One region of the Jeotgalibaca sp. PTS2502 genome, then DNA from elsewhere that is predicted to be linked to it. Evidence: predicted binding sites of a transcription regulator. Region 1 holds the regulator's gene; the other holds the start of a gene.
What was found. Region 1 encodes HrcA, which represses chaperone genes, less so after heat shock. Its sites were predicted from a motif close to TTAGCACTCNNNNNNNNNGAGTGCTAA; they were not measured.
Positions count from the first base shown of each region.

Region 1 (7,494 bases):
TCTTGTCAGAAGAAGAAATTGACCGGCAGATGACGACCTTTATCGGTGAAATCACTCAAATACCACCCATGTATTCGGCAGTGAAAGTTAACGGTAAACGATTGTATGAATATGCAAGAAATGGCGAAACGGTTGAACGCCCTAAACGTAAAGCTAATATCTATCAATTCAAGCGGACAAGTACACCGGTTTATAATTCAGATACCAAAACGGTTTCTTGGACCTTTGCAGTTAGCTGTGGAAAAGGGACTTATGTCAGGACACTTGCTGTTGATCTGGGTGAACGTTTAGGCTATCCTGCTCACATGTCTCAGTTAACACGCACAAAGAGCGGTCCATTTGCTAAAGAGCAATGCTACACGCTTAGTCAAGTGAGACAATTGGCTGAAGAAAACAAAGTTGAAACGATTTTAATGCCTATTGAAGGTGTATTTGACGAGCTACCTGCTTATCATTTAAATGATGAATTATGGCAACGTGTTAAAAATGGCGCTGTTATTGAAAATGAGGCATTTGACAACTTAACGAGCTCGGAACTGATTGCTTTCTATTATGGTGAGAATTTGGTAGCATTGTATGAGAATCATCCAAAGCGAGCAGGATTTAAGAAGCCGAGAAAAATGTTTTTGTCTTCATTCTGAAAAGAGGAAAGAGAGTTAATCATGGAAGTTATTTATTTACATCACCCCTACAAAAAAGAAGAAATTCCGACTGACCGAGTGGTATTAGCATTGGGTTATTTTGATGGCGTTCATATTGGACACCAAGCCGTTATCAATCGAGCTAAAAAAGAAGCCGAGAAAAGAAATTGCAAACTAGCTGTGATGTCATTCAACCAGCACCCAAGCATTGTTTATAAAAAATTGGATGCTGAGACAATGAAATATTTGTCTGTACCAGAACGAAAGATTGAATTAATGACAGGCTTTGGTGTTGATTATTTTTATGTTATCGACTTTACCTATGATTTTGGAACACTAAAACCACAAGAATTTGTTGATGATTATATTATCGGTCTTAATGCCGATGCGATTGTCGCAGGATTCGACTATACTTATGGTCCCAAGACGATTGCTGATATGGCACATTTGCCACAATACGCTAAAAGTCGTTTTGATATTGTTGAAATTAGCCCCCAAGTGGCTGAAAATAAAGAGAAAATTTCCTCAACAAGTATTCGTGAGGCACTTGATACAGGCAATTTAACAAAAGCCAACCAAATGTTGGGGTATACGTACCAATTTGATGGTCGCGTGATGCATGGTGACGCTAGAGGTCGCGAATTAGGTTATCCAACTGCTAATATTAAAATTGGCAAATACATTCGCTTACCCAAAGTCGGAGTCTATGCCGTTTCTATTAAGGTACAGGATAAGTGGTATCGAGGAATGGCATCAATTGGCTACAATATTACCTTTGAAAAAGACCGTGAAAAAACAGTTGAAGTTAATATTTTTGACTTTGATAAGATGATTTACGGTGAAAAAGTAACCGTGCGTTGGCACCATTACTTGAGAGATGAAGTGAAGTTTACAGGTATCGAAGGTTTAATTGAGCAGCTCGATCAAGATAAAATTGATACAGAAACTTACTTTGACAGCCACCCACAACAAATAAGCATTACCTCTGATTCGAGAGCGGAGATGACGGAATGACAGCAGCTTATTTGCATATTCCATTTTGTGACCATATTTGCTTTTACTGTGACTTTAATAAGGTTTTTCTAGAAGGACAACCGGTTGAAGAATACATTGATGCAGTGATTACTGAAATGGCTATTATGAAAGAGCGTCATCCTCAGGAAAAATTGGAAACTTTTTATATTGGTGGAGGAACACCAACGACTCTAACAGCACCACAACTAGACCGCCTTTTAAGTGGTGTTCAGACTCTCTTCCCAATGGATAAGAGGGCTGAGTTTACTGTTGAAGCGAATCCAGAAAGTGCTAGTTTTGAAAAGTTTGCCGTTTTAAAAGAGCACGGCGTTAACCGAATCAGTATGGGTGTTCAATCCTTTGATAATGCTATTTTAAAGCGTATTGGTCGTATTCATACATCTGATCAGGTTTACCGTTGTGTGGATGATGCGAGACGAGCAGGTTTTGAAAACATTAGTATTGATTTGATTTTTAGACTGCCGACGCAAACAATTGAAAGTTTTCAAGAAACACTAACAAAAGCATTGGAATTAGATTTACCACATTATTCCATTTACGCCTTGATTTTAGAAAACAAAACCATTTTCTATAACTTAATGAGACAAGGAAAATTACCATTGCCGAGTGAAGATGATGAAGCAGATATGTTTGAACTTGCTATGGAAACGATGGAAGCGGCAGGGCGCCATCAATATGAGATTTCAAACTACGCTAAACCAGGCTTCCAATCGCAACATAACCTCGCTTATTGGAAAAATAATCACTACTTTGGATTTGGAGCCGGTGCACATGGCTATTTAGGCGATACGCGTTATAACAATCATGGACCTATCCAACATTATCTTGAACCATTACGAGCTAAGCAGTCACCGATTATTTACCAACAATCATTGACTCAGAAAAATAAAATGGAAGAAGAATTCATGTTAGGTCTACGAACGATGAAGGGAGTAGACCGCTCTTTGTTTGAATGTAAATTTGATCAAACAACAGAATCTGTCTACCAAGAGGAATTGGATATGCTCTTAGATCGACAACTCATCAAGATAGAAGACAATCACATTCGCTTAACGAAAAAGGGTGTCTTTTTAGGTAATGAGGTATTTCGATCGTTCTTAAAAGATACTTAAGAAAAGTATGCTTATTTATCAAGCTAATTCTGTTGACAAACATACAGCGTCATGATAAATTTATTTATGGATTAGCACTCTATGTGTTTAAGTGCTAAAGTGAGGTGAATAAATGTTAACGGAAAGACAGTTGATGATATTAAACCAAATTATTAAGCATTATATTGAGTACGGTGAACCAATGGGGTCCAAAACCTTATTGAGCGAGACTAATTTATCGGTGTCGCCTGCGACCATTCGAAACGAAATGATGCGTATTGAAGAATTAGGTTTTCTCAAAAAAACACATGCCTCTTCTGGACGTATACCATCCATTTTAGGCTATCGTCATTATGTTGATTATTTACTTCAGCAAGGGTTGGATAGTTCTTCCGAAGAAAAAATGAGGAAAAAAATCCAACAGTCCATACACTCGCCTTATCAAGAAGCACAAGAAATGGTTGAAAAGTCAGCCCGTATGCTCTCTTATTTGACGAATTATACTGCTCTCAGTATTGGTCCCGAGAAGATTAACAGTAAGTTAACTGGTTTTAGACTTGTACCGGTAACGAGCGGACAGTACATGGCAATCTTGGTGACTGATAAAGGTTACATTGAAAGTAAAATGTTTTCTTTAGGTCGAAACTTTGATTCCAGCAAATTGGAAAAAATCGTTACTATTTTTAACGATGAATTAACTGGTCTAGCCTTAAGCGAGGTTTACAAGAAACTTCAAACGGATATTCCAGCTTTAATCACCAAATATGTCGATTATGAATTAGATTTGTTTGCCATTTTTAAAGACATTATTTCTAAAATGGACAATAATCGCGTTTATGTCGGCGGAGAAATGAATCTCCTTAACTATTTTGACTTTGACCAATTGCAAGATCGTGAAAAAGTCAAATCCCTCTATTCATTAATTCATGAGAGTAGTGAGCTTCGACCATTGTTATTGAATCATTCAAATCGCATCAGTGTTCGAATTGGTACAGAAATGAATAATGAATTGTTGGACAATTTAAGTTTAATTACGGCAACCTATAGTGCAGGTAAGCGAGGTACAGGAATGATTGCCTTACTTGGCCCCACTAACATGCCATATGATGAAATTATTAGAATTATGCGTGTGACAAGTGATGAATTATCCGACAGCATGCAGCAATTCTATGAAGAATAGCAAAGGAGAATCGTCGTGGAAGAAAAAGATAATCTAACTGAAAACGAAGAAGTAGCTGTTGATCAAACAGTTGCAGAAGAGACTATATCTGAGGTTGACAAGCTAACTGAAGAATTAGATCAAATGCAAGATCGCTATTTACGCGTTCAAGCAGAATTAGCTAACATTCAAAAACGTAATGCTAAAGAAAGACAAGACGCTGCGAAATTTCGTTCACAATCTTTAGCAACAGAATTATTAGCGGTTGTTGACAATTTAGAACGTGCTTTAGAGATTGAAGTAGAAGGCGATCAAGCCCTAAACTTCAAAAAAGGCGTGGAAATGGTTTATAACTCAATGCTAGAGGCATTAAAGAGTGAAGGGGTAGAAATCATTGATCCAATTAATGAGCCTTTCGACCCGAATTTCCATATGTCCATTCAGGTTCAAGAACGTGAAGAAGGACAAGAAGCGGATACTGTCGTAGCAGTTGTCCAAAAAGGCTATCGTTTAAAAGAGCGTGTACTTAGACCAGCAATGGTTGTTGTCGCGCAATAATAACCAATAAAATTTTAAATTAGAGGAGATGCTTAACTATGAGTAAAATGATCGGTATTGACTTAGGAACTACAAACTCTGCTGTAGCAGTATTAGAGGGTGGAGAAGCTAAAATTATTCCAAACCCAGAAGGAAACCGTACAACACCATCTGTTGTTTCTTTCAAAAATGGTGAAATCCAAGTAGGTGAGGTTGCAAAACGTCAAGCAATCACAAACCCAAATACTATCAGCTCTGTAAAACGCCATATGGGTGAAGCTGGTTTCAAAGTAGAAGCAGAGGGTAAATCTTATACACCTCAAGAAATTTCTGCTATGACACTACAATACCTAAAGAGCTATGCTGAAGAATACTTAGGTGAAACAGTTGATAAAGCGGTTATTACTGTACCTGCATACTTCAACGATGCACAACGTCAAGCGACAAAAGACGCTGGTAAAATTGCTGGTTTAGAGGTTGAACGTATTGTTAACGAGCCAACAGCTGCAGCTTTAGCTTATGGTCTAGATAAAACAGATAAAGAAGAAAAAATTCTTGTATTTGACCTTGGTGGGGGAACATTCGACGTTTCTATCCTCGAATTAGGAGACGGTGTCTTCGACGTATTAAGTACATCAGGTGATAACAACTTAGGTGGGGATGACTTTGATAACAAAATCATTGCTTACATGGTTGAAGAATTCAAAAAAGAAAACGGCGTTGACTTAGCAAACGATAAAATGGCAAAACAACGTCTAAAAGACGCTGCTGAGAAAGCTAAAAAAGACTTATCAGGTGTAACGTCAACACAAATTAGTTTACCATTTATCACTGCTGGTGCTTCTGGCCCATTGCACTTAGAAATGACATTAACACGTGCTAAATTTGATGAATTGACTCACGATTTAGTAGAACGTACTAAAATTCCTGTACGTCGTGCTATTGAAGATGCTGGTATCAGCCAAAGTGAAATTGACCAAGTTATCTTAGTTGGTGGGTCAACTCGTATCCCATCAGTCGTAGAAGCAGTTCGTCGTGAATCAGGGAAAGAGCCTAACAAATCAGTTAACCCAGATGAAGTAGTTGCAATGGGTGCTGCAATCCAAGGTGGGGTTATTACTGGAGACGTTAAAGATATCGTTCTCCTTGACGTAACACCATTATCACTTGGTATTGAAACAATGGGTGGTGTATTTACGAAACTAATTGACCGTAATACAACAATCCCAACAAGTAAATCACAAGTCTTCTCAACAGCAGCAGACAACCAACCAGCAGTAGACGTACATGTTTTACAAGGCGAGCGTCCAATGGCGGCAGATAACAAAACATTAGGTCGCTTCCAATTAAATGATATTCCTGCTGCACCACGTGGTATTCCGCAAATCGAAGTAACATTTGATATTGACAAAAACGGTATCGTTAACGTAAGTGCAAAAGACTTAGGAACACAAAAAGAACAACAAATTACAATCAAATCATCGTCAGGTCTAACAGACGAAGAAATTGAAAAAATGGTTAAAGATGCTGAAGCAAACGCTGAAGCAGACAAACAACGTAAAGAAGAAGTTGAATTACGTAATGAAGTTGATCAATTAATTTTCCAAACAGACAAGACATTGAAAGAACTTGAAGGAAAAGTTGACGAAGCAGACGTGAAAGCAGCTGAAGAAGCACGTGATGCTTTGAAAGCAGCAGTTGAAGCAAACGACTTAGAAGCAATGAAAGAAAAACGTGATGCTTTGAATGAAGTTGTACAAAATCTAACTGTTAAACTTTACGAACAAGCGGCAGCAGCACAACAAGCTGCTGGTGGCGAAACTGAAGGTCAATCATCAGCTGCTAACGACGATAACGTTGTAGATGCAGACTTTGAAGAGGTTGACAACGATTAATAAAGTCAACGGTTCTTATTGGTGAGCTTATAACACGTACAGATCGATTTGGTCTGTACGTGTTTGATTGATTGGGTTGCCAAAACTCTTGAGCGACTATGAAACACGGACAGCTTTCTTGCTGATATAGAGTAAATAATGAAATATGTGCGGAATTGCTTCCGTATCATGGTGATCTAATGGAGGAAATATAATGGCGAAAAGAGACTATTATGAAGTATTAGGCGTTTCAAAAACAGCCTCAGACGATGAAATAAAAAAAGCCTATCGAAAGCTTTCAAAAAAATATCATCCCGATATCAATAAAGCAGAAGATGCTGCTGATAAATTTAAAGAAGTTTCAGAAGCATATGAAGTCTTGAGTGACTCTCAAAAACGTGCTGCTTACGATCAGTATGGTCATGCTAGCACAGATCCTAACTTTGGTTCAGGATTTGGTGGTGGCGGCTTTGGTGGCAGTGGTTTCGGTGGCTTTACAGGCGGTTTTGATGATATCTTTGATACTTTCTTTGGTGGTGGCGGTCGTTCTCGAAATTACAACGCACCACGTCAAGGGGCAGATTTGCAATACCGTCTGCATTTGAAATTTGAAGAAGCTATTTTTGGTAAAGAAGAAACAATCCGTTATGCACGTGAAGAAGAATGTAAAACCTGTACGGGTAGTGGTGCAAAACCCGGAACAACACCAAAAACGTGTTCAAAATGTCACGGAGCAGGTGCTGTACAAGTGGAACGCAATACACCGTTTGGACGTGTCATGCAACAAGCAGTTTGTGATGTTTGTCAAGGATCAGGAAAAGAAATCGTTGATAAGTGTCACGACTGTCACGGCAAAGGACACGTTGAAAAAGAACACAGTGTGAATGTAACGATTCCAGCTGGAGTGGAAGATGGACAACAATTACGTCTTGCTGGCCAAGGTGAAGTTGGTTCAAATGGTGGGCCATATGGAGACTTGTATGTGGTATTCTCTGTTGAAGAGAGCGACATTTTTGACCGCGATGGTGCAGAAATCTACTACGTTCTACCCATTTCATTTGTTCAAGCGGCACTTGGAACAGAAATTGAAGTTCCAACTGTCCATGGTAATGTGAAGCTGAAAATACCAGCAGGTACACAAACTGCTACAAACTTCC
Region 1 covers NZ_CP019433.1:730,478-737,971, reverse strand. The annotation lists gene truB (tRNA pseudouridine(55) synthase TruB) at 1-641, shown strand, start outside; gene ribF (riboflavin biosynthesis protein RibF) at 663-1,655, shown strand; gene hemW (radical SAM family heme chaperone HemW) at 1,652-2,788, shown strand; gene hrcA (heat-inducible transcriptional repressor HrcA) at 2,901-3,947, shown strand; gene grpE (nucleotide exchange factor GrpE) at 3,963-4,484, shown strand; gene dnaK (molecular chaperone DnaK) at 4,523-6,358, shown strand; gene dnaJ (molecular chaperone DnaJ) at 6,549-7,494, shown strand, end outside.

Region 2 (7,494 bases), 700 kb from region 1:
GTCTTCTATATTTTGAGGCAAAAACAATGTGATACTTACATCTCCATTTGCTGTGTGCTAAACTATTCTTGTCCTGCATGGGACGACCTCCTTTTATTGTGAATGTGCCGGTCGGGAAACCAGCCATATTCTAGCATAAAAGGAGGTTTTTTTTGCCCCACGCTTGAAGCTCTTTGGAACCCCCGGCGTAGCCAGGGGTTTTCGAAAAACACAACAAAAAAAGAGAATGGGCATGCCCATTCTCTTTTTGTTTGTCTTACATCATACCCATGCCTGGATCCATTCCAGGTGCTGGCATTTCTGGAGCAGGTTTGTCTGCGACAACACTTTCAGTTGAAAGGATTAGTCCGGCAACACTTGCTGCATTTTGTAAAGCAGAGCGAACAACTTTAGCTGGGTCAACGATTCCAGCTTCAATCATGTTTACCCATTCATCAGTTGCTGCGTTGTAACCCATGCCTTGTTCTTCACCTTTAATTCTTGCAGCGATAACAGAACCTTCTAGTCCAGCATTTTCAGCAATTTGTCTAACTGGTTCTTCCAAAGCGCGAGCCACGATACGAACACCAGTCGCTTCATCTCCAGTTAGTTCAAGCGCACTTAAGCGAGCTTGAACATTGACAAGCGCTGTACCACCACCAGCTACAATGCCTTCTTCAACTGCTGCACGAGTTGCATTAAGTGCATCTTCAATACGCAATTTACGTTCTTTTAATTCTGTTTCTGTAGCAGCACCGACTTTAATAACCCCTACCCCACCTGCTAATTTAGCTAAGCGTTCTTGTAGTTTTTCACGATCAAAATCTGATGTTGTTTCTGCTGCTTGGGCGCGAATGTGAGCAATGCGTTGTGCGATTGCAGTTTTGTCCCCTGCTCCTTCAACGATTGTTGTATTATCTTTTGTGATGACAACTTTGCTTGCATGTCCTAAGTGTTCGATTGTTGAATCTTTCAACTCTAGTCCTAGGTCTTCAGCAATCACTGTCCCACCTGTTAATACAGCAATATCTTGTAGCATTTCTTTACGACGGTCACCAAATCCTGGTGCCTTAACAGCAGCAACATTGAATGTTCCACGTAATTTGTTCAATACTAATGTTGGTAATGCTTCGCCGTCTACATCGTCTGCAATAATTAATAATGGACGACCAATTTTTAAAATTTCTTCTAACAAAGGCAAAACATCTTGAATGTTAGAAATTTTACGATCAGTAATAAGAATAAATGGATTTTCAAGTTCTGCTTCCATCTTATCGTTGTCAGTTACCATGTATTGTGACAAGTATCCACGATCAAATTGCATACCTTCAACAACATCTAATTCTGTTTCAATTCCTTTTGACTCTTCGATAGTGATAACGCCGTCGTTACCTACTCTTTCCATTGCTTCAGCAATTAATTCCCCTACTTCACGAGAACCTGAAGAAACAGCAGCTACTTGAGCAATTGATTCTTTTGAGTTAACCGTTTGAGAAATTTCTGCTAGTCCAGCAACAGCTTCTTTTGTTGCTAATTCAATACCACGACGAATACCAACTGGGTTTGCGCCGGCAGTCACGTTTTTCAATCCTTCGCGCACGATGGCTTGCGTTAATACAGTTGCTGTTGTTGTTCCATCTCCAGCAATATCATTTGTTTTAGAGGCAACTTCAGAAACAAGTTTAGCACCCATATTTTCAAAGTGGTCTTCTAATTCAACTTCTTTAGCAATGGTAACACCATCATTTGTAATTAGCGGCGAACCGTATGCTTTCTCTAAAACAACGTTACGTCCTTTTGGTCCAAGTGTTACTTTTACTGTATTTGCCAGTATATCAACGCCTCTTAGTAAGGCTGCACGAGCGTCTTCAGAAAATTTAATATCTTTAGCCATTATTCTATTCACCTCATCAATTTAATTAGTCAATAATTGCAACGACATCTGTTTCTTTAATAACGAGATAATCTTTGCCTTGGTATTTAATTTCGGTACCGGAATATTTCTCAAAAAGAACACGGTCCCCTTCTTTAACAACCATGTCAATCTTTGTACCGTTGTCAGTTACTCTTCCTTCGCCCGTTGCAATCACAATACCCGTTTGTGATTTTTCTTGTGCTGAAGATGGTAACACCAGCCCTCCGACTGTTTGCTCCTCTTCTTGAGCAACTTCAATGATAACGCGGTTTCCTAATGGTTTTAACACAAATATCCCTCCATAATCTATCATTTGAATTAGCACTCTCACCCAAAGAGTGCTAATCTATGACTCTATATTAATCAAATCTACTAGTGAATGCAAGACAAAACTATTATTTTTTTTTAAAATTGTGATATACTTTCATATAGACTTTAAACTTCACGTTATTGAAGAAAAAGCATCCTTGCTTTTTAACCTTAACAGAAAGGTAAGATTTATGAAAAAGAAACTTTCTACAGCGACTAAAATTATTTTTGTTTACATCGCTGCTCAGCTATTACCCCTTCCCTTAATGTTTTTATTCCCAGAAAATCGTCAAATTGAAATGAGTTTGAATTTAACCATTTTATTTGCCTTTTTAGGAACAATGGGGATGATTTTACTCAACCGAACTAAGGAATGGACTCCTTCAACAGAACTAACGGATAAACCATCTGCACCTACCAAAAAGATTGTGTTATGGGGATTAATTGGATTTGTCGGCTCAATTGTACTTCAAATTGTAACGTCTCTAATTGAAATGGCTGTCTTTAACGTCTCTTCTGAATCGGTCAATACACAAACCTTGTTAGACACCGCTAGTGACTATCCTTTCTTAATTTTTATGATTGTTTTATTTGCACCAATCATGGAAGAATTTGTCTTTAGAAAAGCGATTTTTGCCCAACTCTCTTCATCAAGTGTCGGAATTGTCGGATCAGCTGTCATCAGCTCATTGTTGTTCGCCTTTATCCACTTTGATGGGCATATGCTTGTTTACGGGTCTTTAGGATTATGGTTTTGCTATTTATACTTTAAAACCAATAATATCTTTACCCCTATCATGGCACATGCTTTAATGAATGCTTATGCCAGCTTACCTCTTTATTTCCCTGAGCTGTTTCAATAACCGCTTATTATTTATGTTTGTTTAGAAAGGAATCTCATGACTTTAAAAGATATTCTCATCCAAATCGGTATGAAATTTGTTTTTGGTTTGCTATTTGTCTACTTTGCCGTTGATAGTGTCAACACATCAGGCTGGGGCTTTTTAGCTATTCTAAGTATTCTATTCGCTACAAATAATATTGTTAACGGCGTTAGAATGCTTGATACGTATTTTAAAATCAAGGAAAATATCGATCCTAAATAAAAAACAGTTAAGCCGCGGCTTAACTGTTTTTTATTTAGGAAATATTATTATCTAAGAAATAAATCAATGTTTGCAATTCATTCGTTAAGTCAACATTTTGAATACGAACATCATCTGGAACTGATAATCGAATCGGAGTAAAGTTCATGATACCTTTTACACCAGCCTCAGTTAAATCATTAGTCGCTTTTTGAGCAACATTTTGAGGGACTGTTAAAATGGCAACATCGATTTGTTGGATGCGTAGTTGTTCAATCATTTCAGACATATCATAAACAGGAACACCACTAACGATTTTGCCAACAATTTCTTCGTTCACATCAAAAGCACAACTGATGCGCACATTATTGCTCAAGTGGAAGTTGTAATTTAATAAAGCATGACCTAAATTACCTACTCCGATAAGAGCAACGTTTGTTAATCGGTCTTGATTTAATGTTTTGCTGAAGAAATCAAGTAGGTACTCCACATCATAACCGTATCCTCTTTTTCCTAAAGCACCGAAATAAGAGAAGTCACGACGGATAGTCGCACTGTCCACCTTGACAGCTTCACTTAATTCATTTGATGAAATTCTTGCTTTTCCTGCGTTATGCAGATATCTCAAATAACGGTGATAAATTGGCAACCGTCTGGCAGTTGCTCTTGGTATTTCTGTTGACATTACAACGCTCCCTTTCAGCATAACGTTTTAAATCTATATAAAAAAGAATAATCACATAATCTTAGCAATCTAATACATAATGACATTATAGCACCACATTGTGAAATATCTAGTATTTTTCTCTAATTTGTATCTTTTTGTGAAAAAAATTCTTTGTTTCCCTTATTTTCATAAGCTTTAAATAAAAGTAGCGACATTATTCACAATCATTGGCTTTTCAATTAATGTTCCTATCTCTTGTTAAAATTCTATGATAAAATGAAATGGCATGTTCTTATTTGACAATTTAACGACCATTATATAGAGAAAGAGGATACACCTATGATATTATTGCAAGGCCAAAATCTTGCGCGTCACTTCGGTTCAGCAGTCCTATTTGAAAATATTCAAATTACCATTCAAGACCAAGAGAGAATTGCCTTGGTCGGCCGTAACGGTGCTGGTAAATCGACTTTATTAAAAATACTAGCTGGTTTTGAACCCACCGACGAAGGCAAGATTGCCAAGAAAAAAGATCTCCATATTGGTTACTTAGACCAATACAGTACAGTTGATTCCGACAACACTATTTGGGAAGAAATGCTGTCGGTCTTCGAACCCATTATTAAACTAACGAAAGAAGCTGAAGAAGCAGCCCATGCCTTAACCGATGAAACGTTGATGCAAGACACTATAGCCTTTGAAGCTGCTCTAAAACGTTATGATAGTTTGCAGCAAGAAATCCAAGAAAAAAATGCTTACGGCTACGAGTCAGAAATCCGTTCCGTTCTACATGGCTTCCGTTTTTACGAGGAAGACCACCAACGACCTGTTTCGCAACTCTCCGGCGGTCAAAAGACACGCTTAGCACTTGCAAAAATCCTACTCGAAAAAAATGATTTACTTATTTTGGACGAGCCAACTAACCATTTGGACATTGATACATTAGCTTGGTTAGAAAACTACCTAATCGCTTATCGTGGCACCTTGCTTATCGTATCTCATGACCGTTACTTTTTAGATAAAGTCGCTACCAGTGTCTATGAAATTAGCCGCAATCGCATCCATTATTACAAAGGCAACTATTCCTTTTACTTAAAAGAAAAAGCAGCCCGATTAGAGCAAGAAATGAAACAATTCGAAAAACAACAAGGCGAAATTGCTAAATTAGAAGACTATATTGCTCGTAATTTAGTTCGTGCATCAACTACTAAAATGGCACAGAGCCGACGCAAGCGCCTTGATAAAATGACTCGACTCGAAAAACCAAAAGGTGACGAGAAATCTGCTCGCTTTTCGTTTGACATTGAAAAGGAAAGCGGCAATGTCGTCATGATTCTAGAAAATGGCGCCATTGGCTATGATAGCACGATTCTCTCTGCCCCTATTCATATGGACTTGCGCAAACATCAAGCCATTGGAATTGTCGGACCAAATGGGATTGGTAAGTCAACTCTCCTTAAAAGTATTAACAAGGAACTACCACTTATCAAAGGAGACATCCATTATGGGTCTAACTTAGAAATCGGCTATTATGACCAAGAACAAAAAAACTTAACGGAAAATAAAACCGTTCTTTCTGAAATTTGGGATCTGCATCCAACTATGAATGAAACAGCAATTAGGAGTATTTTAGGAAGCTTCCTCTTTAGCGGTGAAGATGTTGACAAAACCATTTATTCTCTAAGCGGAGGCGAACGAGCTCGACTATCTTTGTGTAAGTTAGCCTTGGAAAAGAATAATGTTTTGATGCTAGATGAGCCAACCAACCACTTGGACATCGACAGTAAAGAAGTATTGGAAAATGCCTTGATTGAATACGATGGTACCCTATTATTCGTATCGCATGACCGCTACTTCATTAACCGGATTGCAACGAGTATTTTAGAATTATCTGAAGATGGTAGTAAGCTCTATTTAGGCGATTACGATTATTACGTCGAGAAGAAACAAGAAGAAGCTGCGCTCGCCCAACTGCTTCTCGATGAAGCAGCAGCAGAGTTAGCAACGACTACTCAAACCGATACGAAGAAAAAAGATTACCAATCCAATAAAGAACGGGCTAAGTTGGAACGCAAACTATCGCGCGTCATCGAAAGTACTGAGTCAGAACTAGAAGCATTAGAAGTGGCTATTGAGGAAATCGAAACAGCCCTTACCCTTCCCGAAGTATTTGGTGACCATGAAAAGGTACAAGACTTACATGACCAACTACTCGCACAGCAAGAAAAACAAGATCACTTGCTGCACGAATGGGAATCATTAACACTAGAATTAGAAAATCTATAAGACAACAGGAGGTTCTCACTGAGTGAGGACCTTCTTTTGTACGATTTGCACGATACAAGCTATAAAATCTTGCTGTATCTTACATTTGAAGACCCAAATGTAACTTACAGAGCTAAAAAGAAAGCTGTATCTGGCATTTAAAACTCAATATGTACGATACAGCGCATTTATTGTTGCTGTATCTCCTACAAACACTCACAAAAGAAGAGCCGTCGTCGACGGCTCTTTTTACTATTTCAATTTCTCTGCGATAATAGCTGCTGCCCTTTTAGGCATGATGCGATAAAGCAAGTCCATTAATTTGGAGTCATTCCCAACAAATATCCGGTATTTATTTGCCTCCATACCATCAACAATCATTTTAGCTGCTGCAGGTGCTGTTGTAATCTTGTCAGTCACCTTCTCATTGTCACCGGCACTTGGACCACGATCAACTTTCGAATTGGTCATAATATCTGTTTTAATAGCGCCCGGAAACACAACGCTCACATGGATATGGCTATCCTTCAGCTCTGAATGTAAGCCTTCTGTTAATAATTTAACGGCTGCTTTAGAGGCACCATACACAGATTGCCCCGGCACAGGGAGAAAGCCACCCATACTCGATACATTAACAATATGCGCTTCTGGCGCTTGTTCAAAATAAGGCAGCAAGCTTTTTACAAAATAAAGCGTCCCGTAAAAATTAACATCCATTACGAAACGAACCTTATCCATGTCTAACTCTGAAACTGGGATAAAAGGCTGAATAACACCGGCATTATTAATCACACCATCAATGGAACCGTGATGCTGGATCACAGTTTGTGGCAAAGCTTCAATAGCCGCTTGGTCTCTAATATCCATCACATGGAGTGAGACATCTTTAGCCTTTTCACCAGCTAATTGCTTGGTTTGTTCTAAACTCGCTTGATTGATATCGACTGCGGCAACACGGCCTCCTCGCCTTAAAATTTCTAAGACAATTTCACGTCCCATTCCGGCACCGGCACCTGTTACGACAATCGTTTTGTTCGTTACTTTCATCTTGATCACCTATTCTCTTTATTTTCGAACAGCCATTTTGGCTGAATGATTAATAAGGAAAGACGCTTATAAAGCAAGACCTGGTCGCGCATTTAGACTAAGCTCTGCAAATGATTCATTGATGTATTGGTGATGCGCAGCCGCACCAATCATAGCAGCATTATCACCACATAATGACAATGGTGGGATAAGAAGTTCCACATCAGGCAATTCTTTTGCAACAGCTT
Region 2 covers NZ_CP019433.1:1,434,117-1,441,610, forward strand. The annotation lists partial or broken gene BW721_RS06980 (transposase) at 1-79, opposite strand, end outside; gene groL (chaperonin GroEL) at 257-1,873, opposite strand; gene groES (co-chaperone GroES) at 1,899-2,183, opposite strand; gene BW721_RS06995 (CPBP family intramembrane glutamic endopeptidase) at 2,395-3,066, shown strand; gene BW721_RS07000 (YdiK family protein) at 3,103-3,309, shown strand; gene BW721_RS07005 (redox-sensing transcriptional repressor Rex) at 3,344-3,973, opposite strand; gene BW721_RS07010 (ABC-F family ATP-binding cassette domain-containing protein) at 4,295-6,241, shown strand; gene BW721_RS07015 (SDR family NAD(P)-dependent oxidoreductase) at 6,473-7,267, opposite strand; gene tsaD (tRNA (adenosine(37)-N6)-threonylcarbamoyltransferase complex transferase subunit TsaD) at 7,334-7,494, opposite strand, start outside.
Region 2: the regulator HrcA is predicted to act here: its motif matches at 2,213-2,239, upstream of groES (co-chaperone GroES).